3 regions of the Enterobacter sp. RHBSTW-00994 genome follow, and region 3 is predicted to be linked to each of the others. Evidence: riboswitches for the same ligand, from Rfam matches in the RefSeq annotation. Region 3 holds a riboswitch; each other region holds the start of a gene.

What was found. A riboswitch is a leader RNA that binds a small molecule or an ion and turns the genes downstream of it on or off. The one in region 3 is predicted to bind thiamine pyrophosphate.
Region 1: another riboswitch for thiamine pyrophosphate. It lies ahead of thiM (hydroxyethylthiazole kinase); the one in region 3 lies ahead of thiC (phosphomethylpyrimidine synthase ThiC).
Region 2: another riboswitch for thiamine pyrophosphate. It lies ahead of thiB (thiamine ABC transporter substrate binding subunit); the one in region 3 lies ahead of thiC (phosphomethylpyrimidine synthase ThiC).

Annotation. Positions count from the first base shown of each region.
Region 1 covers NZ_CP056199.1:3,116,572-3,126,672, forward strand. Annotated here, with positions in the region: gene HV346_RS15005 (PfkB family carbohydrate kinase) at 1-487, shown strand, start outside; gene HV346_RS15010 (GntR family transcriptional regulator) at 461-1,207, opposite strand; gene thiD (bifunctional hydroxymethylpyrimidine kinase/phosphomethylpyrimidine kinase) at 1,250-2,050, opposite strand; gene thiM (hydroxyethylthiazole kinase) at 2,047-2,817, opposite strand; TPP riboswitch at 2,853-2,950, opposite strand; gene HV346_RS15025 (hypothetical protein) at 3,545-4,006, shown strand; gene HV346_RS15030 (diaminobutyrate--2-oxoglutarate transaminase) at 4,319-5,695, shown strand; gene HV346_RS15035 (aspartate aminotransferase family protein) at 5,714-7,180, shown strand; gene HV346_RS15040 (polysaccharide biosynthesis tyrosine autokinase) at 7,311-9,488, opposite strand; gene HV346_RS15045 (RcnB family protein) at 10,037-10,101, shown strand, end outside.
Region 2 covers NZ_CP056199.1:753,793-763,893, reverse strand. Annotated here, with positions in the region: gene nrfB (cyclic di-3',5'-guanylate-activated glycosyltransferase NrfB) at 1-504, opposite strand, end outside; gene HV346_RS03630 (sugar efflux transporter) at 925-2,103, opposite strand; gene sgrT (glucose uptake inhibitor SgrT) at 2,227-2,379, opposite strand; gene sgrR (HTH-type transcriptional regulator SgrR) at 2,468-4,123, shown strand; TPP riboswitch at 4,160-4,263, shown strand; gene thiB (thiamine ABC transporter substrate binding subunit) at 4,295-5,278, shown strand; gene thiP (thiamine/thiamine pyrophosphate ABC transporter permease ThiP) at 5,254-6,864, shown strand; gene thiQ (thiamine ABC transporter ATP-binding protein ThiQ) at 6,848-7,549, shown strand; gene HV346_RS03600 (DedA family protein) at 7,581-8,348, opposite strand; gene araC (arabinose operon transcriptional regulator AraC) at 8,477-9,322, opposite strand; gene araB (ribulokinase) at 9,658-10,101, shown strand, end outside.
Region 3 covers NZ_CP056199.1:221,311-231,411, forward strand. Annotated here, with positions in the region: gene HV346_RS01045 (sensor domain-containing diguanylate cyclase) at 10-1,551, opposite strand; gene thiH (2-iminoacetate synthase ThiH) at 1,888-3,021, opposite strand; gene thiG (thiazole synthase) at 3,018-3,788, opposite strand; gene thiS (sulfur carrier protein ThiS) at 3,790-3,990, opposite strand; gene HV346_RS01065 (thiazole biosynthesis adenylyltransferase ThiF) at 3,974-4,729, opposite strand; gene thiE (thiamine phosphate synthase) at 4,716-5,357, opposite strand; gene thiC (phosphomethylpyrimidine synthase ThiC) at 5,357-7,252, opposite strand; TPP riboswitch at 7,333-7,454, opposite strand; gene rsd (sigma D regulator) at 7,508-8,005, opposite strand; gene nudC (NAD(+) diphosphatase) at 8,102-8,875, shown strand; gene hemE (uroporphyrinogen decarboxylase) at 8,973-10,037, shown strand; gene nfi (deoxyribonuclease V) at 10,046-10,101, shown strand, end outside.

The sequences.
Region 1 (10,101 bases), 2.0 Mb from region 3:
TGAGTTGCTGACAAGCTGGCTGGAAGGACTACAGGAGGTCACCGCATTGATCGACTTTGGCCCACGCATTGCCGATATCCCCGATGCACTGATGGCGCGGCTAATGGCCTGTAAACCCATCGTGTCACTGAATCGCCAGGAGGCACAGATTGCGGCAGAACGGCTTGGCGTGGATGTTGAATCGTTGGGGGAAAAATGGCAGCAGCGTTTCGCCTCTGCGCTGATTGTTCGTCATGATAAAGACGGCGCTGCATGGTATAAGGACCAGGACACGGGTTATGTTCCGGCATTTCCTGCCACGGTGGTAGACACTATTGGCGCGGGTGACAGTCATGCAGGAGGCACGCTTGCCGGACTGGCTGCCGGATGGAGCCTGGCTGATTCCGTCAGACTCGGCAATGCGGTTGCGGCCTGGGTGGTCAGTCACCGTGGCGGTGATTGCGCTCCCCGACGTGAGGAGCTACTCCTCGCACACAAACACGTATAGATCGCTGCGACAGTAGCTGATGCTGTACTCAATGGGCCGGTGTTGTTGGTCAAGCGCCACTTGCTTGATCACCAGCACCGGTATTTTGTCGTCCATCTTAATGTGTGTCTGAAATTCGCTGTCCGGCATGCGGGCACTCACACGCGAGCGAGTTCGCTGCGGGAAAATATTCTGGCTACGGAAGTAATCGTACAGCGAAATGCCAATGGCATCTGGATCATGAATGAGTCCTGCCGGAACCCAGGACTCTTCAATTGAGACCGCATCATCATCCACGTAACGAATGCGTTTTAGCAAAAAGACGTCGCTTTCCGGCGCAACAGATAACTGGTTTGCCACCTCTTCCGGACACTTCACTACGCTTTTGTTGACCCACAGGGTATTGGGCTTTTTCCCGCGAAGTACGACCTGCTGCGAGAAACCACGCGCCTCTTTCAGTGAGTATTCAAAGATATTGTTGATTTGCGTACCGTAGCCACGGGCGCGGGTGACCACGCCCTCTTCTTCCAGCGCCTGCATGGCTTTACGTACGGTGATCCGCGACACGCCCGTCAACTGACTCAGATCACGTTCACCCGGTAAAATATTGCCGTGTTCAAGCCCCCCGCTGCGCACCGCGTTTTTTACCGTTTCGGCAAATTTCAGGTACAGGGGCGTGTTGTCTGGCGCGGCAATACGTTCGTTTAGTTGAGCAATTAACCGGGTATGCGCTTGTTCCATCTCTGTTTTTCTCAGGCCTGGCGATTTCTGCCAGTATACGGCTTACCACCATGCATGAAAATGGTGTACCGGTCCAATACCGTGACCGACTTCCAGAGAATCCGCTTTCGCCAGCGCGCAGGAGAGCCAGGTCTTGGCCTCTTGCACCGTATCCGCCCAGCTATCGTGGCGTGGGCGTAATGCCGCAAGTGCCGCCGATAATGTGCACCCCGTACCGTGGGTATTTTTAGTTTTCACACGTGGAGCCGTAAAACGCAGCGCGCCTTCCCGGGTGAAAAGCCAGTCCGGGCTTTCCGCATCATCAAGATGACCGCCCTTCATCAGCACGGCTTCGCACCCCATGGCGAGCAACGCATTCCCTTGTTCTTTCATTTCTCGTTCATTCTGCGCATGCGGCGTGCCAAGAAGCGCAGCCGCTTCCGGCAGATTCGGCGTGATCAGCGCCACCTGCGGCAACAGTTTTTTTCGTAGCGTATCGACTGCCGAGGCGGAAAGTAGCGGATCGCCACTTTTTGCCAGCATCACGGTATCCAGCACCACGTTCTGGACCTGATAACGCTTAAGTTGTTCCGCCACGGCTTCTACAATGTCGGTTTCCGCCAGCATGCCGATTTTGGTGGTATCAATGCGTACATCGCTAAATACCGAGTCCAGTTGCGCGGCAACAAAGTCTGGTTCAATGCGATAGACGGACTGCACGCCACGGGTGTTTTGCGCCACCAGTGCAGTGATCACCGAGCAACCATATGCGCCCAGAGCCGAAAACGTTTTCAGGTCAGCCTGAATTCCCGCCCCACCGCTGGGATCTGTCCCGGCGATGGTCAGGGCATTAATCCGTTTCATGCCTGATCCTCCAGATGATAAAGCGCATCAAGGAATGCGCTGGCAAAGCTGCCAGGCCCACGACATTGTGAGACAGCAACTGTCCCTGCCCGCTTCATATACCCACAGGCGGCCGCCACATTACCCAGCCTGTCGCCCGGAAGCGAACAGCTGGCAGCCACCACGGCAGACAGCGCGCATCCGGTTCCTACCACGCGGGTCATAAGCGGATCGCCGCCAGTGACAGCATGAGTTCGAAGCCCGTCGGTGATGTAATCCACCTCGCCGGTGACCACGACAATTGCATGAGTTTGCCGGGCCAGTGCCTGGGCCGCAGGCAAAGCACGGGTTGCCGTATCCGTCGTATCCACACCGCGTCCACCGGCACTCATTCCGGCAAGAGCGAGGATCTCAGATGCATTTCCCCGGATTGCCGCGGGCTTGAGCGTGAGAATTTGCTGGCAAAAACGGGTGCGGAAGGAAAGCGCCCCCACGGCAACCGGATCAAGCGTCCAGGGTTTGCCTGCAGCAACTGCGCTCTCTATCGCCCGGTGCATAGACTGTGCGCGAGGCGCGGTGAGTGTCCCAACGTTGATCAGCAGTGCATCGGCAATCGCCGCAAACTGTTCCGCTTCTTCAGCTTCAATCACCATCGCGGGAGATGCGCCGAGTGCCAGTAAAACGTTAGCGGTAAAGGTTTGTACGACATCATTGGTCATACAGTGAGTGAGTGGGGAACGGGTTCGGAATTGATGCAAAAAAGGTAAATCGAGCAGGTCAGGCTGCATGGTTTCGCTCCTGCCTTACGTGAAGAAGCGATGACCGGGAAGGCATCTGACTTCCCTACGCTGGCATTATCCAGATCAGGTATTACGGGTATTTCTCAGCCTTCAAAAAAGAAGAGCACCCCGAGTCAAAATGATGTAACAACGGCAGACTATGGTAAGCCACGGACAATAGCAAGCCCCATACCTCTCATTTTATTTGCATAATCCCGGCGCAAAACAATGACAATTTTCACGCTTTCTCTTAGAGGTGATTATTTTAAATGCAAACATTAAATGTTATTGATTTACGTGAGATTAAAAGCGCCACGCATCGTAAAAACACGCCTGAAGTACGTTCACGAAAATAAAATAACCTATAAATAACAAATAGTTATTTATTTTCAGCCAACAAGAATACGGTATTAGTTAATCATGTTAAATGTGATCTGCATCAAAATGGCAACTGTCACCATACTGGATAGTTGTCTCGCGTTACCATTGTCGCTACTAAAGAAACAGTGCTACACCTGATTTGCAGATACTGCGTAGCGATTATGTTATTTCTCATATCGTATAAATGATATTCGCTTTATGAAATTAATCATATTCAGTGCAATCGTTTCTTTGCTCCTGGTTGCTACAGGTTTTTTTATGGGCGTTATTTATTTCACAATAATAACTCAGTGCCAATAGTTATCGGGCAATGTATTTAATTTGCTCTCTATATTGTAATATTCAAGGTCATATAATGAAAAAGTTAATGATAATAGCGTTGGCTGTTTCAACGCTGGCAGGTTGTACCACGCAAGCCGATCGCCTGGCGAAATGCGAGGCTCAGGGAATCAGTCGCGATACATGCTATCTCGCAGATCAAAACCGCACAGCTGCCATTAATGCGGCGGCTGAAAAACAGGCATTAGAAAATGCGGCTAATGCCGTACAGCATGCCCAGGCCGCAAAGATTCATGATCCGCTTCGTGAGGCTTCTTTCTCAGCAAATGCCCTTAACGCCACCATTTCTAACGGATTTTTCACCGCAACAATCAATGGCAACAAAGCAACCGTAAAGCGCCTTAACGCGAATTTCTATGAAATTCATGGTTACGGCTATGTTATATCTCTAAGTCTTGATGAAAACGGTATTACAAATGCGTCCTGGAATAAGACAAAGGGCCGCGACAACGGCATTTTGCAGGTAACACAAAAATAAAGATATCAGGGAGGCGAACACCTCCCTGAACACCGCCATAAGGCACGATTTGTAACACTCTTTACCCTCGATTTACCCTCATAACGATAATGATATAACTCTTTGTTTTAATTTGACGAATAGGGTTGGTAACGCTTTTAAACTCTGAATAATCCCTTACTTGTGCTTCATGTAACAAAACAGTAAACAAATTAACCATTGAGCCCCATGAAAAAAGGCTCTATATTGGCGGCGTTTTTTCCATACCCCATCTGTTTTTTTAACTTTTTATTCAATCGTGGTACATAACGAAGCCGCGGTTGTAGGAGTGATATGATGACGGATAAAGTCCGTATTGACACCGTAGATGCCCATAAAAGCAACGAAACCTATCTGGCCCGTCAGGCCGAGTTTGAATCAAACGTCAGGAGTTATCCCCGCAAGCTGCCTTTAGCGATCACTAAAGCAGACGGCGTGTGGATCACCGATGCAGATAATAAAGAATACCTTGACTGTTTAGCCGGTGCAGGCACGCTTGCGCTTGGTCACAACCATCCTGATGTGCTGAAAAGCATCCAAAATGTCATTACCAGCGGCTTGCCGTTACATACATTGGATCTGACTACGCCGTTGAAAGACGCGTTTTCCGAATATTTGCTGTCTCTGCTGCCTGGTCAGGGCAAAGAGTATTGCCTGCAGTTCACCGGTCCATCCGGCGCAGATGCTGTTGAAGCAGCACTGAAGCTGGCAAAAAAAGTTACCGGCCGTAGCGGGATCATCAGTTTCTCTGGCGGTTATCACGGTATGACTCATGGCGCATTGTCCGTGACCGGCAACCTGTCTCCAAAAGAAGCGGTTGACGGTATGATGCCAGAAGTTCAGTTCATGCCTTACCCAAATCAGTACCGTTGCCCGCTGGGTATCGGTGGCGAAGCTGGCGTGAAAGCGCTGACCTACTACTTCGACAACCTGATTAACGACGTTGAAAGCGGCGTGCGCAAACCCGCTGCTGTGATCCTGGAAGCTGTTCAGGGCGAAGGTGGCGTGAACCCGGCTCCGGCTGAGTGGCTGCAGCGCATCCGTAAAGTGACACAGGAACACGGTATTCTGTTGATCCTCGACGAAGTGCAGGCTGGCTTTGCCCGTACTGGTAAGTTCTTCGCCTTCGAACACGCGGGTATTGAGCCTGACATCATCGTGATGTCTAAAGCCGTTGGTGGCGGTCTGCCACTGGCCGTTCTCGGCATCAAGAAACAGTTCGATGCATGGGCTCCAGGCCACCATACCGGTACTTTCCGTGGCAACCAGCTCGCTATGGCGACCGGTCTGACCACGCTGAAAATCCTGAAAGACCAGAACATTGCTGGCAAAGTTGCTGCGCAAGGCGAATGGCTGAAAGCACAGCTGGCTGAACTGCAAAAACGTTATCCAGTGATCGGCCACGTACGCGGTCTGGGTATGATGATCGGTATCGAGATCGTTAAACCAAACGAGCCAGCTGACCATATGGGTTGCTTCCCTGGTGATGGTGAGCTCTCCGCACTGATTCAGAAGAAGTGCTTCGAAGCCGGTCTGATTCTGGAACGTGGCGGTCGTAACGGCGTTGTACTGCGTCTGCTGCCGTCCCTGCTTATCAGCAACGATGAGCTGAAAATCTTCCTGGATAAATTCGAGCAGGCACTGCTTGCTGCGGGCGTTCGCCCGGTATAACCGGAGTTGTTGAATACGATGTCTGATTCAAACCCAATTTTGTTCTCGTCCGCCCAAAGCATTGAAGCTTACCAGCAGGCGATTGAACAAAGCACTCAGGCTGTTATGCAGTGGCTAAAACAGCCTGAGATGTACCAGGGCAAAACGGTCGCGCAGTTGCGCGACCGTATTAAGCTGGATTTCAACCCGAAAGGACTGGGCAACGAAGCGGCGATTGAACGCGCTGTTGAGTTCTTCCTGAAAGACAGTCTGTCCGTCCATCACCCGCAATGTGTGGCACACCTGCACTGCCCTAGCCTGGTCGTAAGCCAGGCAGCGGAAGTGCTGATTAATGCCACCAACCAGAGCATGGACTCCTGGGATCAGAGCCCGTCCGCAACCATTATTGAGATCAAACTGATCGAATGGCTGCGTACCCGTGTAGGTTATCAGGCTGGCGACGCAGGTGTATTCACCAGTGGCGGAACTCAGAGCAACCTGATGGGCCTGATGTTGGCTCGTGATGCGTTCTTTGCACGCCAGGGCCACTCCGTCCAGCAGAATGGTCTGGTGGGCGACCTGCGTAAGATCCGTGTACTGTGCTCTGAAAACGCGCACTTCTCCGTACAGAAAAACATGGCGCTGATGGGTCTGGGCTACCAGTCTGTCACGCTGGTGAAAACCGACGAGTTTTCACGCATGGACCTTAACGATCTGGCGGCGAAAATTGATCAGTGCAACGCTAACGGCGAACAGATTCTGGCGATTGTTGCCACTGCAGGCACAACTGATGCGGGGGCTATCGACCCACTGCGTGAGATTGCTGAGCTGGCAGCGAAGCAGAATATCTGGGTTCACGTCGATGCGGCCTGGGGTGGTGCGCTGCTGATGTCTGAGCAGTATCGTCACTATCTGGATGGCATTGAACTTGTCGATTCCATTACCCTGGACTTCCACAAGCAATTCTTCCAGACCATCAGTTGCGGTGCATTCCTGCTGAAAGAAGCGCGTCACTACGAGCTGATGCGCTATCAGGCGGCTTATCTGAACTCCGAGTTTGATGAAGAAGCGGGCGTCCCGAACCTGGTTTCTAAATCACTGCAAACGACGCGCCGTTTCGATGCGCTGAAACTGTGGATGAGCCTGGAAGCGCTGGGTCAGGAGCAATATGCGGCAATCATCGATCACGGCGTCACGCTGGCACAGCAGGTTGCCGCTTACGTCAACGATCAGGCTGCGCTGGAACTGGTGATGAAGCCACAGCTAGCAAGCGTGCTGTTCCGTTTCCGTCCGCAAGTACGGATGGACGATGCGAACATTGCATTACTTAATCAGAAGATTGGTGATGCGCTGCTGGAGTCGGGTCGCGCTAACGTGGGCGTGACGGAGCACAACGGCATAACCTGTCTGAAGCTCACCCTGCTGAACCCAACCGTCACGCTGGATGATGTAAAAACCCTGCTGTCACTGGTTGAACGTACTGCGACGGAAGTAATGGCGAAGTAAGCTGTTCTTTCCAGTCGCACTGCTGAACTGCACCCGAAAAGTTGGGTAATCAACTGAATTAGGGTGCAGTTTTTTTATGACTGTCATACTCGTATTTTGTCAAAAGGAATGGCGGTTACGCCTTTCTTTTTCAGACCGGGACGTCGCGTTTACCATAGTGGCTATAGCCTGCACCATATTTATTCGCAGCAGATTTCACCACATCATTCAAAATAGTCCCGCTAACCTCGACGCCAGCCTGGTGTAAACGTTTCATACTGATTTCTATCTCTTTCACACTGGTCATACCATGACGGGCAATCAGAATCGTTAAGGCCCCCATCCTTCCAACCACTGTTGCATCCGTTACTGCGAGTACCGGTGGCGTATCGACGATAACCATGTCGTAGCGTTCATTCACCCACATCAGCAACGACTGAAATACCTCTCCCATCAACAATTCGGAAGGGTTTTCCGGCGGCTGGCCGCAGGTTATTACATCGATATCCCCATCGGTATACCGCTGAATAGCGTTCTGATAGCTGGAGTTGCCCATCAGTACTTCAGCCAGCCCGCAGCGATTACTCAGAGAAAAGATGTCATGTGCATACCCTTTACGCATATCGGCATCGATGAACAGCACCTTTAACTCCGCCTGCGCCACAATAGCCGCCAGCGAGGTACTGATAAGTGTCTTACCACAGTTCTGGGTTGGCCCCGAAACCATCACAATGCGGTTAACAGAGCCCATCAGGGCGAAATGCAAGCGGGTACGCAGCCCACGGATAGACTCAATCACAACATCATGAGGATGGGCAACAGGTAAAAAAGGGACATGTCTGGTTTTGTGCTGCCAGTTACCCTGGAAGAGGTGCTTGCGACGTAAGTGTGTTTTACGCCATAACCAGTCGGAGTGCGGTACAGTAGCAAGAATACTAATCCCTCTTGCTTCCAGCTGCTCTGGTGAATTGATTCCTCTGCGCAAAGCCATGCGAAGGATCACCACCACTGCGGATAATAGAAATCCTAGCAGTGCTCCACAAGCGACAATCAGCCCCTTTTTGGGCTCCACAGGAGTCGATAGCGTCTGGGCAGCATCAATAATGCGTACATTACCCATCGCGCTGGATCGCGAGAGGCTCAATTCTTGCTGGCGTGTCAGGAGGTGTTGATAAACAGCACTTCCGGAATCAACATCCCGGCTAAGACGAATAATCGCCTGCTGAATTAAGGGTAATTCCGACACTTTTTTGTTTAATCTCGACTTCGTTGCTTCGAGCGCGTTCCGCTTTTCGATCAATGAACGATATACCGGATGAGACTTCCTGTAACGCTGCGCAATGTCCGCTTCGCGGAGTGTGAGCTCATTAATGTGATTATTAATATTCACAATCTGTTCCAGTACAGATTTTGTTTCCAGAGTTAAATCAACCGAATTGCGCTGCTGTCGATAGCGATTTAATTGCTCTTCTGACTTAACGAGTTCTCGCTGAATCTCCGGTATATACTGCTGTAAAAAGTTGAGCCGTCGTGTATCACGTAGGGCCTGGCGATCGACGTTTTGTTGCAGATAGTTCTCCGTAATAGCGTTTAACGTTCTGGTGATGAGCATCGGATCGGCTCCCGTCAACGAAAGCTTAAGCACGCCACTCTGTTTAACGGTTTCTGTTACTGTGAACGCTTTACTGAGTGCACTAATAGCCTCAAGCGTTGGTATTTCTTTCAGAGTAAACTGTACGCCGGGTCTCGCGGTCAACTCACTGACCTCAATAATCACACCGCCTTTTTCTAGCGTTTCCCCTACTCGACCTTGCGCATGAAAATCCTTACCCTCAACCCGATACTCACCTTCCTTACCGGCTGTGATGGTGAACTCGCGGGAATCGTCGTCCCCCCAAGGGAGATAAACACGACCCATAACGATGCGACCCGCATGCTGACCCGTCATCTTCGCCCAGACTCGCCCGACAACAGGAAGCCAGTCCCGGCTAACTTCATATTTAAGGCCCAAATCGTCAACCGTCTTACCAAGTATCATGCGGGACTTAAGTAGCATCATGTCCGGCGCGGCATCTGGCGCAAGTTCTGAATTCATTTGGGTGAGACGTTTAAGCACATTATTATTCTGCTTCCCCACGACCTGTACTAAGGCATCGGCTTTATAAACGGGCGTGGCGCTGACAACATAAAGTGAAGTGCATATCGTGAGTAAGAGAGTCATGCAAAGAATAAAAATACGATTATCGAAAAGCTCACCCAAAAGTCGAACCAGATCCAGAGTCTGATTTCCATTCGTATTTTTATACTGATGTGTAGAATTTGACGACATTAAAAATACATTCCTTTTCATTCGTCGAAGGCGTTTCAGCACAGCGTTAAGCTCGTGCTCCCTGCGTTTTCTAAGGTATCCCTCTGCTGCGATCACAACCGTTCATATTCACCATGTAAATATATAACCCGGATTCCGATGAAATTATGCAGCGCGCGGATTCTTACCTCTTCATCGATAAGAACATCTTTTCTGTTTTTGTTATTCAGAAGGAATTCATTATTTAAATAAAAAATAAAGCAACACTCCCTTTCATTATGTTAATTCTTATCAGATGTTATGAATACCGTTAATAATGCACATCAGAATGATTTCAGAAATTTTCAGAATTCGGCTCAAAACCATTTGGAGAGCAAATATAAATAAGATCTTTCATTCACCCCCAGAAAGATTGCTCTTTCTAGATAGCTACAGAAAACTGTCCAGTTTTGTTACATTTTTTTTCAAACATACCCTACTGTGATACTTAGAATAGGACGTCTGCCACACAGTCATGGTTATGAAACAGCAGACTGAATGCATCAGTAAACGGGTTAACTGGAGAAAAAATGGCTAAGTATAAATTGCTGCTTCTGGGTGTTGTGATGTCACTGACGGGTGTCGCGCATTCAGC
Region 2 (10,101 bases), 530 kb from region 3:
ATGCAAAATAAAGCCGGCAAAGGTGAAATTCGCGCTGCGTTCAAACTGGGTAATGGCGTCGAGAATATTATTCAGGCAATCCGCTTTACTGGTGGGGCCAGGCCGGGCACACACGACTTTGTGCACATTCGGAAAACGGGCGCAGACTTCATCCACATCTCGCTGAGTATCTGGATCGTTTGGATAAGTACCCACGAAGATATGGTAATTCTCGTAGTCCAGCGTCATTGCCGCCAGTTCAGCCATATTGCCAATCACACCGGTTTCATTCCATGCTGGAACCATAATCGCCAGCGGTTTTTCATCGGGCTTATACAGCTCGCGATAATCCATGCGCGGGTGGCGACGATATACCGTTAATAGCCTGAAAAGGCGACGACACCAGTAGACAATATCGATGAATAAATCATCTAAGCCACTGATTAACATCATTATGGCAAGCGTAATTGCAACAAATTTAAGACCATAAAGATAGGCGGAAAAAATATCCACGAACGAATTCATCGTGTTTACCGATTATAATTTGTTAATGAGTGGCAAAATAGCAACATAAATGAAGGCTAAACTGCGGTTTTTTAAAGAAATTCATAGGCAGCAGAGATGACTTTTCACTGGCATATCCATCGCCGTCTGGGGTGTGTCCGTAGACCATAATAGCGTACTCTTGCAGGTGCGCCAGCAACAGTTTTCACCGTCAGTCCGTTGAACAGTAAGGTAAAAATATCAATAATGGGGCGATATTTTACATCACAAAAATAGTATTTTATTGATCTCAGAAGTGCAACAAGCGATTAATTAAAGCGGCTCAATTCTGTGTGCCATACACACTTAGGCTGTTTCTCATGTATCTATTTCATAACACCTGAGAAAATGACGGAAACAATATGCTTCCGTCAGCCAGGCTATATTCAAAAAACGTGTCTATCACACATCTTTGACACGGCAGGTCAGCAGCAGTGTGACAACGGATATCACCGCAATCACCCAATACACCGCCGAATGACCGTAGCTTTGGGACAATGCTCCCTGAATAACCCCCGCCAGAATAACGCCCGTTGAGATGCTGTTGGTAAAGAGCGTGGTTGCAGAACCCGCTCTTCCGGGCATCAGATCCTGGAACCAGAGCATGCCGATCCCGGCGACGATACCAATGAAGACCGCATTGAACAGTTGCAGCACCAGTAACGCCTCACGTGAGTGGAAGAAAATTAACCCGAGATAGAACACTACACCTGCGGCGACGGCAATCACCATCATCGGGCGTTTTCCAAAACGTTTGACGTAGTAACCCGCCAGAATCATCGCCGGGATCTCAAGCCCGGCAGCCGTTCCCATCAATATCCCAGCAAGTTTGTCCGGAAGCCCCAGATCGCTGCTGATCCACAGCGGCATATCAATGATGTACATGGTGTTGCAAGTCCACATCAGCGTAGAGGCGATAAACAACATGCGAACGTTTTTATCTTTCCAGCCGCTCACCTGAGTTATCGGCTTATCTGCTGTCTGTTCCACCCGCGCCACCGAGGGTAACACGAAGGCAATCAGCGCCAGACTGATGGCAAAAATCCCCGCCGCAATGGAGAACATCATGGTGAAGCCATAATTCAACGCCAGCATAAACGCCAGCGGCGGGCCAATAACCCATGCCAGTGAGAGTTGCGCACGCATTACCGAACTGAACATCACCACTTCACGCGCAGAATTATCGGCGTATTCACGGGCCAGCGCGAAAAGCTGCGGCATTGCGGTATTCGCCAACGAGGCGAGCAACACGCCGCAGGTAAGAAGCGTCAGGTAATGGCGGTTGAAAGCAAACAGCAACGCATTTCCTACCGCCATCGCGCAGCAAAACAGAATCAGCTTACGGCGATCCCCACGGCTATCCGATCGTTTCGCCAGCCCAAGGCTGACCAGGATCCCGGCAATCGCGTTGATGGTGTAAAACAGGCCAACCCAGAAAGGTTGCGCACCGACTTCACGGCTGAGGAACAGGCTGAGCGTCGGAGCCTGTAATGCCCCAGCCACGCCCATCATAAAGGCCACCAGCATAAAAGCGGCATAGACGCCGTTCAGGCGTCGCCCCATTGTCATCAACCAGAGCATGCGCAAATCCTTATGAAGAAAGCGATTCAAAAGTGGGTGGAATAATAAACGAAAAAAGCCAGCAAAAACATTTTGCTGGCGGGTGATTAGCACCAATACTCAGTCACACATGATCGAGGCGAGTTAGCGAGAAGAGGTCGGTTTCGTAACATCCCACTGCATCAGATCCTCCAACATTTTCAGCCGCTGTTCTGCGCACCGGCGGGCCAGCCAGGACACTCCCTTTGTCGCTGAAAAATACTGCTGATAAAACTGACGTGCGGTAGACCTCTTCATAATTTACCTCCTCGCTTCATCGGGAAGAATTATTGGCTTAATATAGGGATTAATAAATTGCTGATTTTTTGTCAGGAGTTCCCCTTTTATGCCGTCCGGTCGTCTGCAACAACAATTTATCCGCCTTTGGCAGTGCTGTGAGGGGCAATCACAGGACACCACGCTAAACGAGCTGGCCGAACTGCTGAACTGTTCCCGCCGACATATGCGTACATTGCTCAACACCATGCAGCAGCAGGGCTGGCTGAACTGGGAAGCCGAAGCGGGGCGCGGCAAACGCTCGCATCTGACCTTCCTCTATACCGGGCTGGCGCTTCAGCAACAACGAGCAGAGGATCTGCTGGAGCAGGACAGAATCGATCAACTGGTGCAACTGGTTGGCGACAAGGCGGCTGTACGCCAGATGCTGGTGTCTCATCTTGGCCGCAGCTTTCGCCAGGGACGCCACATCCTGCGGGTGCTCTACTACCGTCCGATGAAAAATCTGTTGCCTGGTACGGCATTACGCCGCTCTGAAACGCACATGGCTCGCCAGATCTTCAGCGGGCTGACGCGCATAAATGAGGAAAACGGGGAACTGGAAGCGGATATTGCGCACCACTGGCAACAACTTACCCCACTCCACTGGCGCTTTTTTCTTCGTCCAGGCATCCATTTCCACCATGGCCGTGAACTGGAAATGAGCGATGTCATTGCCTCGCTTGAGCGTGCCCGCAAACTGCCGCTTTATTCCCACATTTTACATATTCACTCACCTACAGCCTGGACGCTGGATATTGAGTTATCCCAACCCGATAAATGGCTGCCCTGGCTGCTTGGCTATGTGCCATCCATGATCTTGCCGGCCGAATGGGGGTCTCTGAATAATTTCGCCAGCCTGCCGATTGGCACAGGGCCATACTCGGTATCACGCAACAATAATAACCAGTTGAAGATCCGGGCGTTCGATGACTATTTTGGCTACCGGGCGCTGATCGACGAAGTGAACGTCTGGGTGCTACCGGACATCAGCGAAGAACTCAGCGTTGGTCTGACAATAGAAGGCCCCACAACAGGGGAAAAAGCCGTAGAGAGCCGCCTTGAAGAGGGCTGCTACTATCTGCTGTTTGATGCCCGGACCCATCGCGGTGCAAACGTGGATGTTCGCCGATGGGTGAGCCACATTCTGGCTCCTGCAAACCTGATTTACCATGCCGAAGAGCAGTACCAGACTTACTGGTTCCCGGCCTATGGATTACTTCCCCGCTGGCATCATGCTCGCCCGATTAGCAGTGAAAAACCCGCTGGGCTGGAATCCATCACCCTCAGTTACTACCGCGAGCACGTCGAGCACCGCTTCATAGCCAGAATCATGAGCAAACTGCTGGCGGCTGAAGGCGTCAAGCTGGAGATCCAGGAAGTCGACTATGATGAATGGCATCGCGGTGACATCATCAGCGATATCTGGCTGAACAGCGCCAACTTCACCCTGCCGCTTGATTTCTCGCTGTTTTCGCATCTGTATGAAGTTCCGCTGATCCAGCACTGCATCGATCGCGACTGGCAGCAGGATGCCGCGCAGTGGCGCGCAGGCGAGATGAATCTGGCGTCCTGGTGTCAGCAGTTACTTGCCGGACAGGCAATTGTGCCACTCATTCACCACTGGCTGATGATCCAGGGCCAGCGAAGTATGCGTGGTTTGCGCATGAACACCCTGGGCTGGTTTGACTTCAAATCGGCCTGGTTTGCGCCACCAGAACCATAATACTTTCGTAATTTTCACCAAATCATTACAATACCGCCGTTCTCAACGGGGTGCTGCATCACTGCTGATGTGCGCTGAGATAATACCCGTCGAACCTGATCCGGATAACGCCGGCGAAGGGATTTGAGGCTGTCGCTCAAAATCCTTTGCCACTCAACTCTGAGGTGCAAAGTGTTAAAAAAAGTTCTTCCCCTGCTGGTGCTTTTCGCACTGCCTGCTGTCGCAAAACCCGTCCTGACGGTCTACACCTATGACTCTTTCTCTGCCGACTGGGGTCCTGGCCCGGTGGTCAAAAAAGCCTTCGAAGCGGACTGCAACTGCGAGCTGAAGTTCGTGGCGCTGGAAGATGGTGTCTCCTTGCTCAACCGTCTGCGGATGGAAGGAAAAAACAGCAAAGCCGATGTCGTCCTCGGCCTGGATAACAACCTGCTTGATGCCGCCTCACAAACCAAACTGTTTGCCAAAAGCGGCGTAGCAACCGATGCCGTCAGCGTTCCTGGCGGCTGGAAAAACGATACCTTCGTGCCTTTCGACTATGGCTATTTTGCGTTTGTGTATGACAAAAACAAACTGAAAAACCCACCGAAAAGCCTGAAAGAGCTGGTTGAAAGCGATCAAAAATGGCGCGTGATTTATGAAGATCCGCGTACCAGCACACCGGGGCTTGGTCTGCTGCTGTGGATGCAAAAAGTGTATGGCGATAAAGCACCGGAAGCCTGGCAGAAGCTGGCGGCCAAAACCGTCACCGTCACGAAAGGCTGGAGCGAAGCCTATGGTTTGTTCCTGAAAGGAGAAAGTGACCTGGTGCTGAGCTACACCACCTCCCCGGCCTATCACATTATTGCTGAGAAGAAAGACCACTACGCTGCCGCCAATTTTGCTGAAGGACACTACCTGCAGGTAGAAGTCGCTGCGCGTACCACCGCCAGCAAACAGCCTGAACTGGCCGAAAAGTTCCTGAAGTTTATGGTTTCTCCTGCGTTCCAGAATGCGATCCCAACGGGCAACTGGATGTATCCGGTGACCAATGTGACGCTGCCTGCCGGTTTTGATCAACTGACCAAACCGCAAACCTCACTGGAATTTACACCGCAGCAGGTTGCTGCGCAGCGTGCTGCATGGGTAAGTGAATGGCAACGCGCCGTCAGCCGTTAATCCCCGGCTGGTTAGTCCCTGGGCTGCTCGCCGCCATCCTGATGGTGGCGGTCAGCCTGGGTGCATTCCTTGCGTTGTGGTTAAACGCGCCAGAGCGCGATCTTGTCTCCCTCTGGCATGATAGCTATCTCTGGCATGTCATCCGTTTTTCCTTCTGGCAGGCTTTTCTCTCCGCATTGCTGTCCGTCGTTCCGGCGATCTTTCTGGCTCGCGCGCTCTACCGACGACATTTTCCTGGCCGACAGGCATTGTTGCGTCTGTGTGCCATGACGTTGATCCTTCCTGTGCTCGTCGCGGTGTTCGGTATTTTGAGTGTTTACGGGCGTCAGGGCTGGCTGGCCTCACTGTTCAGCCTTCTCGGACTGGAGTGGACCTTTTCGCCCTACGGTCTGAAAGGCATCCTGCTGGCACACATCTTTTTCAATATGCCGATGGCAACACGGCTCTTTTTGCAGGCGCTGGAAAATATCCCCGGTGAACAGCGCCAGCTCGCAGCACAGCTCGGAATGCGCGGCTGGCCGTTCTTTCGTTTTGTCGAATGGCCCTGGCTGCGGCGACAAATCCCCCCCGTCGCTGCACTTATTTTTATGCTCTGCTTTGCCAGTTTTGCGACAGTCCTCTCGCTCGGCGGCGGCCCCCAGGCAACCACCATTGAGCTGGCAATCTATCAGGCACTGAGCTACGACTACGATCCAGGACGGGCCGCATTGCTGGCCATGGTGCAAATGGTCTGTTGTCTGGGGCTGGTGCTACTGAGCCAGCGCTTAAGTAAAGCGATTCCTCCGGGCAGTAATCAAATAGCAGGCTGGCGCGATCCGCAGGATTGTCTGTACAGCCGCATTACCGATACCGCCTTGATTACGCTGGCATTATTGCTCCTGCTGCCGCCACTGATGGCGGTTGTTGCCGATGGTCTGAACCTGAACATGTTGTCCGTATTATGGCAACCTGTGCTCTGGCAAGCCCTGTGGACCTCTCTGCGCATTGCGCTGGCTGCCGGGGTGTTATGCGTAATACTGACCATGATGCTGTTATGGAGCAGCCGTGAGCTTTACGCCCGCCAGGCCAGCAAGGCCGGGCAGGCGCTTGAGTTGACGGGCATGTTGATTCTGGCGATGCCCGGTATTGTGCTGGCGACAGGCTTCTTTTTACTGTTCAACACCACCATTGGGCTGCCGGAAAGGGCTGATGGTATTGTGATTTTCACCAATGCGCTAATGGCTATCCCCTACGCGCTTAAAGTGCTGGAAAACCCCATGCGCGATGTGAACAGTCGTTACAGCGTGCTGTGCCAATCGCTGGGGATGCGCGGCTGGCGACGGTTAAAAGTCGTGGAACTGCGCGCGTTAAAACGCCCGCTGGCTCAGGCTCTGGCATTTGCCAGCGTCTTGTCGATTGGTGATTTTGGCGTGGTTGCGCTTTTTGGTAACGACGATTTCCGCACGTTACCCTTCTGGCTCTATCAGCAAATTGGCTCTTACCGCAGCCAGGATGGCGCCGTAACGGCATTGCTGCTGCTCTTACTGTGCTTCGCCTTATTTACCGTTATCGAAAAACTTCCGGGGCGTGATGTTAAAACTGATTGATGTGACCTGGCTTTACCAGCATCTGCCGATGCGTTTTACGCTGTCCGTTCAGCAGGGTGAAATGATTGCTGTCCTCGGCCCGAGTGGTGCGGGGAAAAGCACCTTGCTGAACCTGATAGCCGGTTTCCTCCCGCCTGCCAGCGGCACAATTATGATTGAAGGCCGGGAACATACTCGCACGCCGCCCGCCAGGCGTCCGGTATCAATGCTGTTTCAGGAAAACAACCTGTTTACCCACCTGACAGTCCGGCAAAACATCGCGCTGGGAATGGATCCAGGGCTGAAACTCAACGCCGCGCAACAGCAGAAACTGGATATCATCGCAGCGCAAATGGGGATCACCGCATTTATTGACCGTCTGCCTGGCGCGCTTTCAGGCGGACAACGTCAGCGCGTGGCACTGGCACGATGTCTGGTTCGCGAGCAGCCAGTATTACTGCTCGACGAGCCATTTTCCGCTCTCGATCCTGCTCTGCGCCAGGAGATGCTTTCTCTGGTGAAAGAGGTCTGCCAGCGCCAGCAACTCACCATGCTGATGGTTTCCCACAGCATTGAAGATGCCGCCCGGATTGCGCCTCGTTCGGTAGTCATTGCGGATGGACGTATTGCCTGGGATGGTGAGACGGAGGCACTGCTAAGCGGCACCGCGGATGCATCTTCCCTGTTGGGGATCCGCGCGAACTGATGCCCTCAAAGCAGAACAGAGGGCTCGTCAGTTATCGGCTTACCACTTTCAATAAAATCTCAGAATAGACCGGCATCAACGGGTGACGAATAAGCGCCACCAGTGCGACCACTGCAATACCCAACATTAGCGGTGCAAGCCAGAGTAAACGTGAGCGAGGCAGAAAATGCGTCAGGCGATCCACTGCCGCTTTACCACTGCGCCACAGTCGCCAGCACAACCACACCGCCAGCCACAACAGCACTGCCGTCGCCAGCAACAGCCATTTAAAATGGCCGCTTTGCATATCGGCAGGAATATCAATGGCGGCCCCGGCCAGAATCCCCGGCAAGAAATAGAAAGGCGGCCAGAACACACAGCCAATGATGTTGGGCAGGATAAATTTCGATACGGGAAGATCCAGCATCCCTGCGACCATCGGCACTAACGGGCGTGTTGGCCCCACAAACCGACCGACCAGAATGGTGAACATGCTGTGCTGATGAAGAGCGTGCTCGGTTTTATCCAGCAGCGCTTTATTCTTTTTCATGAATGACCAGCGGTGCAGCGGTCTCTTAAAACGCCAGCCCAGCCAGAAAGAGATCCAGTCCCCCAGCAAACAACCGATAATACCGGCCAGCCACGCCTGCCAGAAATTTACCTCGCCGCTACCAATAAGCGCGCCGAGGCCCGCCATCATAACCGTGCCAGGTAGAATCAGCCCAACCAGCGCCAGCGACTCAAGAAACGCCACCAGCGCAACCGCGATCAGCGAATACATAACGGACTGAGTAATAAAATGTTCCAGCAATGCCTGCATAACTATTCCGGTCAGAAAACGAAGCAGGGATTCTGCAAAGAGGTCCCTGGCACGTCAAGACAACAATTGTCTAAATAGTTTACTGGCTGTGATGAAACTTCACCTGCGTGTTTATCTTTTTTTACTTTTCATTCACATCCTGCACGGAATTCACTGGGGCTCGCACCGGTACATTTCTTAAAAACACGCGAGAAATAAAGCTGATCCTCAAAGCCCACATTTCGTCCTACGGTTGCGATAGGCATTCGGGTCGTACTGAGCAACAGTTTCGCCTGGCTGATACGTTGATCTTCACGCCAGCTCAACACACTGACTCCCAGTTGCTGACGAAACAAATGTGACAAACGTGACGGTGACAGGCAGACGTGCTGGGCAACGCTGGCGATATCGAACTGACTATCTGCCAGATGGTCGCTGATGTACTGACAGGCATCGCGGACCCGGTTATCCAGCGGTGGATTGAGCGATTCGTTGATGGCCTCCATACGCCGTAGTAGCACCTGTTCCAGCAGATTAATCGCCAGCAGTTCTGCATAACGTCCCCCTGCCTGCCCGGCCTCGATAATCTGGGCGAATAATTCCCGGAACTGAGTCAGATGAGCTTCATCAGGACGATAGAAACCCGTATGGGCAAAAATAGCGGGCCAGGAGAGCCACTCCTGCCAGTAGGCGCGGGGGCGGAAATAGACCCACTGGTGATACCACTCTTTAGCATCCGGATGACGCCCGTAATGGTGAATTTCACCCGGCGGGAACAGCAACATATCGCCAGGACGGCAGACAAACTGCTGGTCATTATTTTTGATCACCCCTTCACCACGCACAGTCAGGTTCAAAATAAACCCTTTCATTCCCAGCGGTCGATCAACGAAAAAATCGAGATAGCCTTCCGATTCAATCGGGGTCAGCCCCGCGACCAGATGGGCATTAAATGAGTAGCCCGGCAGTAAGGGGTCATTTTGCGTTTCGGCCATATTTCAGTTCTCCCGGCAGTCCCGAAGGAAACCAATTGTCCATATCTAAAAAAGCAGTATAAAAACGGGCCTCTGAAAGCACTAAAAAGTATCACTTCGCTTTTAGGTCCGCCTTAACTCAGCCCTTCCCCCTGATTTATCCGTTGATGAGCGCGGATCAGCAGTAACAAAAGTGTCTATAACTGCGGCAGAAATGTCCACATTGAATATTTGCACGGCGTCACACTTTCAACCGCAACAGCACGTTAGTCCATAAGATTAGCGGATCCTGCCTGACGATTTTCGCCCCCAGTCTCTAATGTTCTTTCATACCTGTTTTTTGATGGAGCAACACCATGGCAATTGCGATTGGCCTCGATTTTGGCAGCGACTCAGTTCGCGCCCTGGCAGTGGAGTGTACAACTGGCCAGGAAATAGCAACCAGCGTTGAGTGGTATCCGCGCTGGCAGGAAGGGCGCTACTGCGATGCGCCAAACAACCAGTTCCGTCATCACCCGCGTGATTACATTGAGTCGATGGAAGCAGCAATTAAGACCGTACTGGCGGAATTGAATGAAGCTCAGCGTGCGCAAATCGTCGGGATTGGCGTCGACAGTACTGGCTCAACACCCGCCCCTGTTGATGCTGAGGGCCGGGTTCTGGCCCTTCGCCCTGAATTTGCCGATAACCCAAACGCCATGTTCGTATTGTGGAAAGACCATACCGCCGTCGAAGAAGCAGAAGCCATCACCCGTTTGTGCCATCAGCCAGGCAAAACTGATTATTCCCGCTATATCGGG
Region 3 (10,101 bases):
GGGGAGTTATTAGCTGTCTGATGTGTTTAAAATCTGATTTTTGCCCTGTTGTTTGGCGCGGTAGAGCGCGCTATCGACGCTGCCAACAAACTGCTCCAGCGGCTCGAATTGCCACTCACCGAGCCCGGCACTAAAGGTCACATGAAGATTTTCTTCCCGCCAGATGCGTTTTTCAACCGCAATGCGCCATCCTTCCAGAATCGCGGAAGCTGAATTGAGTAACTCTGCCGGGAAGATAACGGCAAATTCCTCACCACCATAGCGATACACGGAAATATTATGCGGCTGCATGACTTGCAGCCCTTCACGTGCCACGTTACGCAGGACGATATCGCCGCTCAGATGGCCCAGGGTATCGTTGATGGATTTAAAGTTATCGATATCAACCAATGCCAGCGCGAAGGGTTGATGGTTATTCATCAGTTCAGCGATATCACTGTCGAATGCCCGACGATTCTTACAGCCCGTCAGCGCATCGTGGGTGGCCTGGCGAACATAAGCCATTTCGCGCTCTTTATTTGACTGAATCGTATGACTGAGCATTGCCTCAAGACGAGGGGTTCGACTGACATCCCCAGTCTTTATCGCATTAATGATGTTCATCAGGATGGTGCTTGAGGCATGACGTAAGTACAGCCCAAACAGGATGATAATTATCGCAGCCAGTGAAAATCCCCATCCTATGATGGTCGTTTCATGGCGAGTCAGCTCGTTAAGGGTGGCCCCGGAGACCTGGTAGATCACGAACCAGTCCGGGTTGGTAAAGGAATAGTAGTAATACCAGGTTCGGGTTTTCTTGTCATAGATATGCCCTTCGCCGCTGGTCATTTGCTCCATCAGCTTTTCACTGACATGTCTCTTAAAGAGCATGCCAGAGTCAGGGTGCAGAACGACTTTTCCATCGCGCTCTACAATGTAAAATTCACCCTGTACCGGGGCAACCATCTGACGCAAGGTATAGCTCATTGACGTTAAATCGAGATGAAATGCCAGCGTGCCTTTTAGTCTTCCCCCTGGAGATATCACAGGCTTATAGATTGTGATCGTGGGGTGCTTGAGAAAATAATCAATATAGGGGCTGGTATATCGACTGAACGAGCTTGTTTCTGCCTGGGCAATAAACCAGGGGCGGGTGCGTGCATCAAAGGTTGCACTTTTATTGGTAGACAGCACTTCGGGTGCGCGAAGATAGTGTCCTGCAGTGTCTGCCAGTGAGATCGACGAAACCATTGGCATCAGGTTTTGCAGTTGCATCAGGAGCTGCAGCCCTTTCTCAGGATCACCATTGATGGTGTTGTCGAGTTGGTTATTTCGGGAAAAGAAGGTCACTGCATGAGCAAGGATATAGTCATTCTCGCGTAAAATTGACTCCGTATAATTCACCGCCAGATTATGGGTGAAGTTGCGATTGATCTTATGATAATCCTCAAGAAAATCACTTCGCTGGGTGAAAGTAATAAACACAGCAATCAACACGAAGCTGAGCAGGATACCTGAGAAACTCACCATAATCGGTGTAGTAAAAGAAAGTTTTCTGCTTTTAAGTGCCATGAGTTGTAAGTCGTTCCAGAAATGTTAAGCGTTAAAACGAACACTCCTTGCTAGCCGTGCTAATTCAAGGATATTGCTCGTTAATTATACTGCCACCTCCTGAAGGTAGGATGATTTATCTTAAGAATAGATAAGAAAGTGATTATTTTTTTGGTCTATTCAACTTTAGTTTATGTCCTTCTGATGAAGGCAGGGCGAAACGAGGAAGAAGCTTTTCGCCCTGGTCAGCGTCCGTTGCTAACGACGTAAGAGTAAAAAAAAGGGGGAAACCTGACAATTGTGCAATCGTGATTCCCCGAGCGGCCACGTAATCTTTTGATGCAGTTACATGCCGTTTCAGCGTACGTGCGAGGTACGCCCCAGCCAGCTGTCCCAGTCTTTCCATACCGGTTGTAGACCTTGCGCAGTCAGCGCATCAGCCACGTCCTCAGGGCGACGACCATCATGAGGGGCAAACTGCTCCAGCTCGGGATGATCGTCAGCATAGCCACCCGGCTGCGTTTTGGAAAAGGCACTGACGTTGTTAATTGCAAGGGGGATCACCTGGTCACGAAATGCCGGAGATTCCCGTGTTGAGAGAGATAATTCGACTTCCGGCGCTAACAGACGAAATGCGCAGATAGTTTGCACCAGCTGGCGTTCATCCATCAGCGAGGCAGGTTCGACTCCACCTGCGCAGGGACGCAACCGCGGGAAGGAGATGGAGTAGCGACTCTGCCAGTAGTACTGTTGAAGCCACAGTAAATGTTCAGCAACCATATAGCAGTCCACTCGCCAGCTATCAGACAGGCCAATGAGTGCACCCAGGCCGATTTTATCGATTCCGGCGCGTCCCAACCGGTCCGGCGTCTCAAGACGGAAAAAGAAATCCTGCTTTTTCCCCTTCAGATGATGCTGCGCGTACATCGCTTCATGGTACGTTTCCTGGTATACCATTACGCCATCCAGTCCGAGGGTTTTCAGCTCTGTATAGTCTTCCTGTGACAGAGGCTGGACTTCCATCTGTAGCGACGCAAATTCGCGGCGAATGGCAGGCAGGTGCTGGCGGAAATAATCCATCCCGACCTTCCCCTGGTGTTCTCCGGTGACCAGCAGTAGATGCTCGAAACCCATCTCCCGAATAGCCGCACACTCGCGCGCGATTTCGCCTTCATCAAGCGTTTTACGCTTAATACGGTTGCTCATGGAAAAGCCGCAGTAGGTACAGTCGTTGGCGCACAGGTTGGAAAGATAAAGCGGAACGTAAAAACTGACCGTATTGCCAAACCGTTGTCGGGTAAGCCGCTGCGCGCGCTGTGCCATTGGCTCCAGATATGCGCTGGCCGCAGGCGAAAGCAGGGCCATCATATCTTCACGGGTGACATGACGTGTGGTTAACGCGCGCTCAACATCGGCTGGCGTTTTACTGTTGATTCGCAGGCGAATATCGTCCCAGTTGAGTTGTCGCCAGCGGTCGGTAAACGTACTCATGATAATGCCCCCAGAAATCCGGTCAGGGGGCTGGTGGCTTGTGCCTGAAAACTGCGTGAACCAGGACCAGACTGGCGTGCCAACATACCGGCTTCCACTGCCAGACGGAAAGCGCGGGCCATCATCACTGGATCGTCAGCCACTGCAATCGCCGTGTTGACCAGAACGGCATCCGCACCCATTTCCAGAGCCTGGGTTGCATGGCTCGGGACACCAATACCGGCATCCACAACAACAGGTACGGTTGCCTGCTCGATAATGATTTCCAGCATTGCGCGTGTTTCCAGCCCCTGGTTGGAGCCAATAGGCGCGCCTAATGGCATCACTGCCGCACAACCCACTTCTTCCAGCCGTTTGCATAACACAGGGTCCGCGCCGCAATAAGGCAGGACGATAAACCCTTGCTTCACCAGCTTTTCTGCCGCTTTCAGCGTTTCGATTGGGTCGGGAAGAAGCCAGCGAACGTCAGGATGGATTTCCAGCTTTAGCCAGTGGGTTCCGAGCGCTTCCCGTGCTAACTGGGCGGCAAAGATAGCCTCTTCGGCGGTTTTTGCTCCTGAGGTGTTTGGCAGCAGCGTGACGCCAGCTGCCAGCAGTGGGGCAAGGATAGCGTCGTTGTGATTACGCAGGTCTACCCGTTTCATCGCCAGAGTGACAAGCTGGCTGCCGCTTTCGCGGATGGCATCGACCATCAACTGTGGAGAGGCAAATTTTCCGGTTCCGGTAAACAGATGTGAATCAAATATTTTGTCGGCAATGCGTAACATCTCAACCCCCTGCGATAACCTGAAACAGCAGGATATGGTCGCCTTCGCGCACCTGCTGATGCTCCCACTGCTCACGCGGCAGGATCTGTTGATTAAGCGCCAGGGCAGCACCTGGCTTTAGCTGACGTAACGTGTCGAGTAACGCGGCAATAGTCAGCCCCTCATCACACTGCATCGGCTCATCGTTAAACAGAATGCGCATGGTGGCCTCCGCAGACCGGGCAATGGTGGGCCCGCTGTAAGGCCAGATGCCGCCAGCCGCTGGATCGGGCATCAAACAGTCGCAGAGTATTGCGTTCCGTCTCCATGCCGCTGAGCAGCTTGAGTGCCTCCAGCGCCTGCAGTGTTCCCATGACACCCACGACCGGGCCAAGGATGCCAGCCGTGCGGCAGTTGCGCTCAGGCTCGATGTCATCTGGCCATAAGCAGCGGTAACATCCCTGTGCCCACGGTGGTGTCAGAACCATCATTTGCCCGCCAAAACCGACCGCACTGGCGGTGATCAGTGGCGTATTGTTCTCTACACAGGCGGCGTTAATGGCCTGGCGCGTTGCCATGTTGTCGGTGCAGTCCAGCACCACACTGGCAAGCGCGACTTCGTGCTGCAGTTTTTCCCCACTTAGCCGCTCCTGAATTGCGATCAGGTCAATATCAGGATTCAACTGATTCAACCTTTGTCGGGTGATATGCGCTTTAGGCTGGTCGATATCCTCCGTCGTAAAGAGAATTTGGCGCTGGAGATTGCTCAGATGTACGTCATCGTCATCGGCGAGCACCAGCGTACCGACTCCAGCGCCTGCCAGGTACAGGGCCGCCGGTGCGCCTAATCCGCCAAGACCAACAACCAGCACCCGGCTGGCGAGCAGTTTTTGCTGGCCGTCGATAGCGATGTCATCCAGCAGGATCTGACGGCTGTAACGCATAAAATCATGGTCGTTCATCGCCTTCTCCTGCCAGTTCTAAGAGCTGTGCTGTCGCGGCTTGCCAGTCGGTAGCCTGGGTTATGGCACTGACAACGGCGATACTGCCGACGCCGGTCGCCAGAACAGCAGAAGCGCGTTCAAGGCTGATCCCGCCGATGGCGACAGTAGGGTAATCCGCCAGACGCTGGATATGGCCAGCCAGTTGCACCAGCCCCTGAGGGGCTGACGGCATCTGTTTGGTTTGTGTCGGAAAGACGTGACCGAGTGCGATATAGGATGGGCGGGCGTCCAGTGCGATATCAATTTCCATATCGTCGTGCGTCGAGACGCCAAGGCGCAAATCCGCCTGGCGAATGGCGCGGAGATCAGTTGTCTCCAGATCTTCCTGACCGAGATGCACGCCATAGGCCTTGTGCTTGATCGCCAGTTGCCAGTAATCGTTGATAAAGAGGCGGGCATCATAACGATGTCCGAGTTCAATGGCTGCGACCACGTCGGCCTCCACCTCTTCATCCCGTTTGTCTTTGATGCGAAGCTGGATCGTACGTACGCCTGCTTCCAGCAGACGCTTAATCCACTCCACACTATCCACCACCGGATAAAGCCCTAAACGGAAAGGCACGGGGGGAAAATCGGGCTGATACATTACGCCTCCTCTTTTTTGAGGTAGATTTCGCCGCCTTTGGCGCGGAAGTTTTCTGACATATCTGCCATACCCACTTCGATGGTTTGGGCTGCCGCGTAATCGCGTACTTCCTGGCTGATTTTCATCGAACAGAATTTTGGCCCGCACATGGAGCAGAAGTGTGCCACTTTGCCTGATTCCTGCGGCAGCGTTTCATCGTGGTAGGCGCGGGCGGTGAACGGATCTAGCGCCAGGTTAAACTGGTCTTCCCAGCGGAATTCAAAGCGCGCTTTCGACATGGCGTTATCGCGGATCTGGGCCCCCGGATGGCCTTTGGCCAGATCCGCTGCGTGAGCGGCGATTTTGTAGGTAATTAGCCCTTGCTTCACGTCCTCTTTGTTTGGCAAACCGAGATGCTCTTTCGGCGTCACGTAGCAGAGCATGGCACAGCCGAACCAGCCGATCATCGCTGCACCAATCCCGGAGGTGAAATGGTCGTAACCTGGAGCGATATCGGTCGTAAGTGGCCCCAGAGTGTAGAACGGCGCTTCATGGCAGTGTTCCAGCTCTTCGGTCATATTGCGGCGGATCATCTGCATCGGCACGTGGCCCGGGCCTTCAATCATCACCTGGACGTCATACTCCCAGGCGATTTTGGTCAGCTCTCCCAGAGTGTGCAGCTCGGCAAATTGTGCCTCATCGTTAGCATCACGAATGGAGCCAGGACGCAGGCCGTCACCCAGCGACAGTGAAACATCGTATGCGGCGCAGATTTCGCAAATTTCGCGGAAGTGTTCGTAGAGGAAGTTTTCCTGGTGATGCGACAGACACCACTTTGCCATGATAGATCCACCGCGAGAGACAATTCCGGTCAAGCGTTTGGCGGTCATCGGCACGTAACGTAACAGGACACCCGCGTGAATCGTGAAGTAGTCAACGCCTTGCTCGGCCTGCTCCAGTAAGGTATCGCGGAAAGCTTCCCAGGTGAGATCTTCAGCGATCCCGTTCACCTTCTCCAGCGCCTGGTAGATCGGAACCGTACCTATTGGCACAGGGCTGTTACGCAGGATCCATTCGCGGGTCTCGTGAATATAACGGCCCGTGGACAGGTCCATCACGGTATCGGCTCCCCAGCGTGTCGACCAGACCAGTTTTTCCACCTCCTCTTCGATGGAGGAGGTCACTGCTGAGTTGCCAATGTTGGCATTGACCTTGACCAGGAAGTTACGGCCAATGATCATTGGCTCTGATTCCGGGTGGTTGATATTGGCAGGAATAATGGCGCGGCCAGCGGCGACTTCATTGCGCACAAATTCCGGTGTAATGTTCTCAGGCAGGCGTGCGCCAAAACCTTCGCCTGGGTGCTGGTGGCGCAACACTTCACTGCGGATACGCTCACGCCCCATGTTTTCGCGAATAGCGATAAATTCCATCTCAGGCGTCACGATGCCCTGGCGTGCGTAGTGCAGCTGCGTCACGCATTTACCTGCTTTCGCGCGTTTTGGCGTCAGCAGGCCTGTAAAGCGCAGTTCATCCAGGCCATCATCAGCCAGACGCTCTTTTGTGTAAGCAGAACTGCGATCGGAGAGTGATTCACTGTCGTTACGGGCATCTATCCACGGTTGGCGCATCTTTGCCAGACCGCGCTGAACGTTAATTGCGATCTCCGTATCGCCGTAGGGACCCGACGGATCGTATACCGGGATGGCTTCATTCTCTTCAAACTGCGGATTATCTTTGGTCCCGCCAATGAGCGTTGGGCTCAGTTGGATTTCGCGCATGGGTACGCGGATATCGGGTTGGGAGCCTGTGATATAGATACGTTTTGAGTTCGGGAACGCTGTGCCTTCCAGCGTATCGATGAAGTGTTGTGCTTGCGCGCGTTGTTCGCGGCGGGTCAGTTTAGGTGCAGACATAGCTCATTCCAAAAGTGAAGGACATGGCTTGTCAGACGACGGATGAAGCAAGAGGAAGGATCGCCCAAAGGCGATACAACAGCAGATTGACTCTTGTTCCCTTCGCAGGTATTAGCCTGATCAGGTTCCGCGGATCCCGAATTAACGGTCTCAGCCCGTACATCTGTATACACATCAGTACTGGGCACTCCGACAAGAAAACACTCCTGCAGTGCAGGAGCGGTGTTTGTAAACTACTCGTTAACGACTAAGAACTCAAGCAGGCCGCGCGATGTTATCTTCGTTGCTGGCTTTCAAATTGTTATCCAGTACGAGGGCGATCAGCTTGTCTTCCAGCGTAAATCGCGCTTCCATGGCTTCGCCGAGATCGGATAACGCCTGCTGAAATTCCAGGTAGTTATCATGGTCAATCGCGTTTTCGAGTGTGGAATCGTAATAATCCATGATTTTCTGGGTATTGGCTTCCAGCAACGGATAAAGCTTGGTTGCTGTTAAATACGGGCTGCTACCTTCCATTTCGCGGATAATGCGTTCATAAATGTTGAAATGGCCGTCGGACAGGTAGTCGACCAGGCTCTGACAAAAATCATCCAGTGCTTTTTCGTTCAGCCGCATATAGGATTCTTTGCCAGGCTTAATACCGACCAGATTGTAATAAGCTACGAGCAGATGCTTGCGCACATGTAGCCAGCGATCCACCAGTTTATTACTTCCTCCAACGCGCTCTGTCAGGCTTTCTAGCTGGTTTAACATGTTCGACTCCGCAAGGTTTAGAATTAAAGCTGCTCACCCAAAAATGTCATCACAATGCTAACAACATGTCAGTGAAGCGAAGGTAGTGCAATAGATATGGATCGTATTATTGAAAAATCGGATCGCGGCTGGTGGTTCATCAGCCACGAACAAAAATTATGGTTGCCTGCCGGAGAAATACCATATGGCGCGGCAGGAAATTTCGATCTTGTGGGGCAAAGCGCACTCAGGATCGGCGAATGGCAGGGCGATCCCGCGTGGTTGATCCAACAGCCACGACGTCAGGAGATGGGATCGGTTCGCCAGGTACTTGATCTTGATGTCGGCCTGTTCCAGTTAGCGGGCCGGGCTGTGCAACTGGCTGAATTTTATCGTTCGCATAAATATTGTGGCTACTGCGGTCACACCATGCACTCAAGCAAAACCGAATGGGCGATGCTGTGCAGCCACTGTCGCGAGCGCTATTACCCACAAATTGCGCCGTGCATTATCGTTGCCATCCGGCGTGACGACTCCATTTTGCTGGCCCAACATACCCGTCATCGCAACGGTGTGCATACCGTGTTAGCGGGGTTTGTCGAAGTGGGCGAGACGCTGGAACAAGCAGTTGCGCGTGAGGTGATGGAAGAGAGCAGTATCAAAGTCAAAAACCTGCGCTACGTGACCTCGCAACCCTGGCCATTCCCCCAATCGCTGATGACGGCATTTATGGCTGACTACGCTAGCGGCGAGATTGTTATCGACCAAAAAGAGCTGCTGGAAGCGAACTGGTATCGTTATGACGATTTACCGCTATTACCTCCGCCAGGTACGGTGGCGCGTCGCCTGATAGAAGATACCGTCGCAATGTGCCGGGCCGAGTATGAATGATGTGATGCAACGGCTTTATCGTTCAAATGGCCTGCTTGATCCACTTTGAATGATTTTGTGTATACACTGGCGGCATAACGCTTAAGGAACTGCAAAAATGACCGAACTGAAGAACGATCGTTATCTGCGTGCGCTACTGCGCCAGCCCGTTGATGTCACCCCTGTGTGGATGATGCGTCAGGCAGGGCGCTATCTGCCGGAGTACAAAGCCACGCGCGCGCAAGCGGGCGATTTTATGTCACTGTGCAAAAACGCAGAGCTGGCCTGTGAAGTGACACTCCAGCCGTTGCGTCGTTATCCGCTGGATGCAGCGATTCTTTTTTCGGACATTCTGACCATTCCGGATGCAATGGGTCTTGGGCTGTATTTTGAAACCGGCGAAGGCCCACGTTTTAGTTCACCGATAAAAAGCAAAGCCGATGTGGATAAGCTGTCAATCCCGGACCCGGAGCAAGAGCTGGGTTACGTGATGAACGCTGTTCGTACAATTCGACGTGAGCTAAAAGGCGAAGTCCCGCTGATTGGTTTCTCCGGCAGCCCATGGACGCTGGCAACCTATATGGTTGAAGGTGGTAGCAGTAAAGCTTTTACCATGATTAAAAAGATGATGTATGCCGAACCCCTGGTTCTGCATGCGTTGCTCGATAAGCTGGCGAAGAGCGTCACGCTGTACCTCAATGCACAGATTAAAGCAGGTGCGCAGTCGGTGATGATTTTCGATACCTGGGGAGGTGTGCTGACCGGGCGTGATTATCAGCAGTTCTCGCTGCACTACATGCACAAAATTGTGGATGGGCTGTTGCGCGAAAACGATGGCCGCCGTGTACCGGTTACGCTGTTCACCAAAGGTGGCGGCCAATGGCTGGAAGCGATGGCTGCGACCGGGTGTGATGCTCTTGGGCTGGACTGGACGACCGATATCGCCGATGCCCGCCGTCGGGTTGGCGATAAGGTCGCGCTGCAAGGCAATATGGACCCTTCCATGTTGTATGCTCAGCCTGCGCGGATCGAGGAAGAAGTAGCGACCATTCTGGCTGGATTTGGCCAGGGTGAAGGCCATGTCTTCAATCTGGGCCACGGTATTCATCAGGACGTACCACCAGAACATGCGGGCGTGTTTGTAGAGTCGGTACACCGACTTTCCGCCCAGTATCACCAGTAGGACGTAGTATGGATCTTGCGTCGCTTCGCGCAGAGCAAATCGAACTCGCGTCATCCGTGATCAG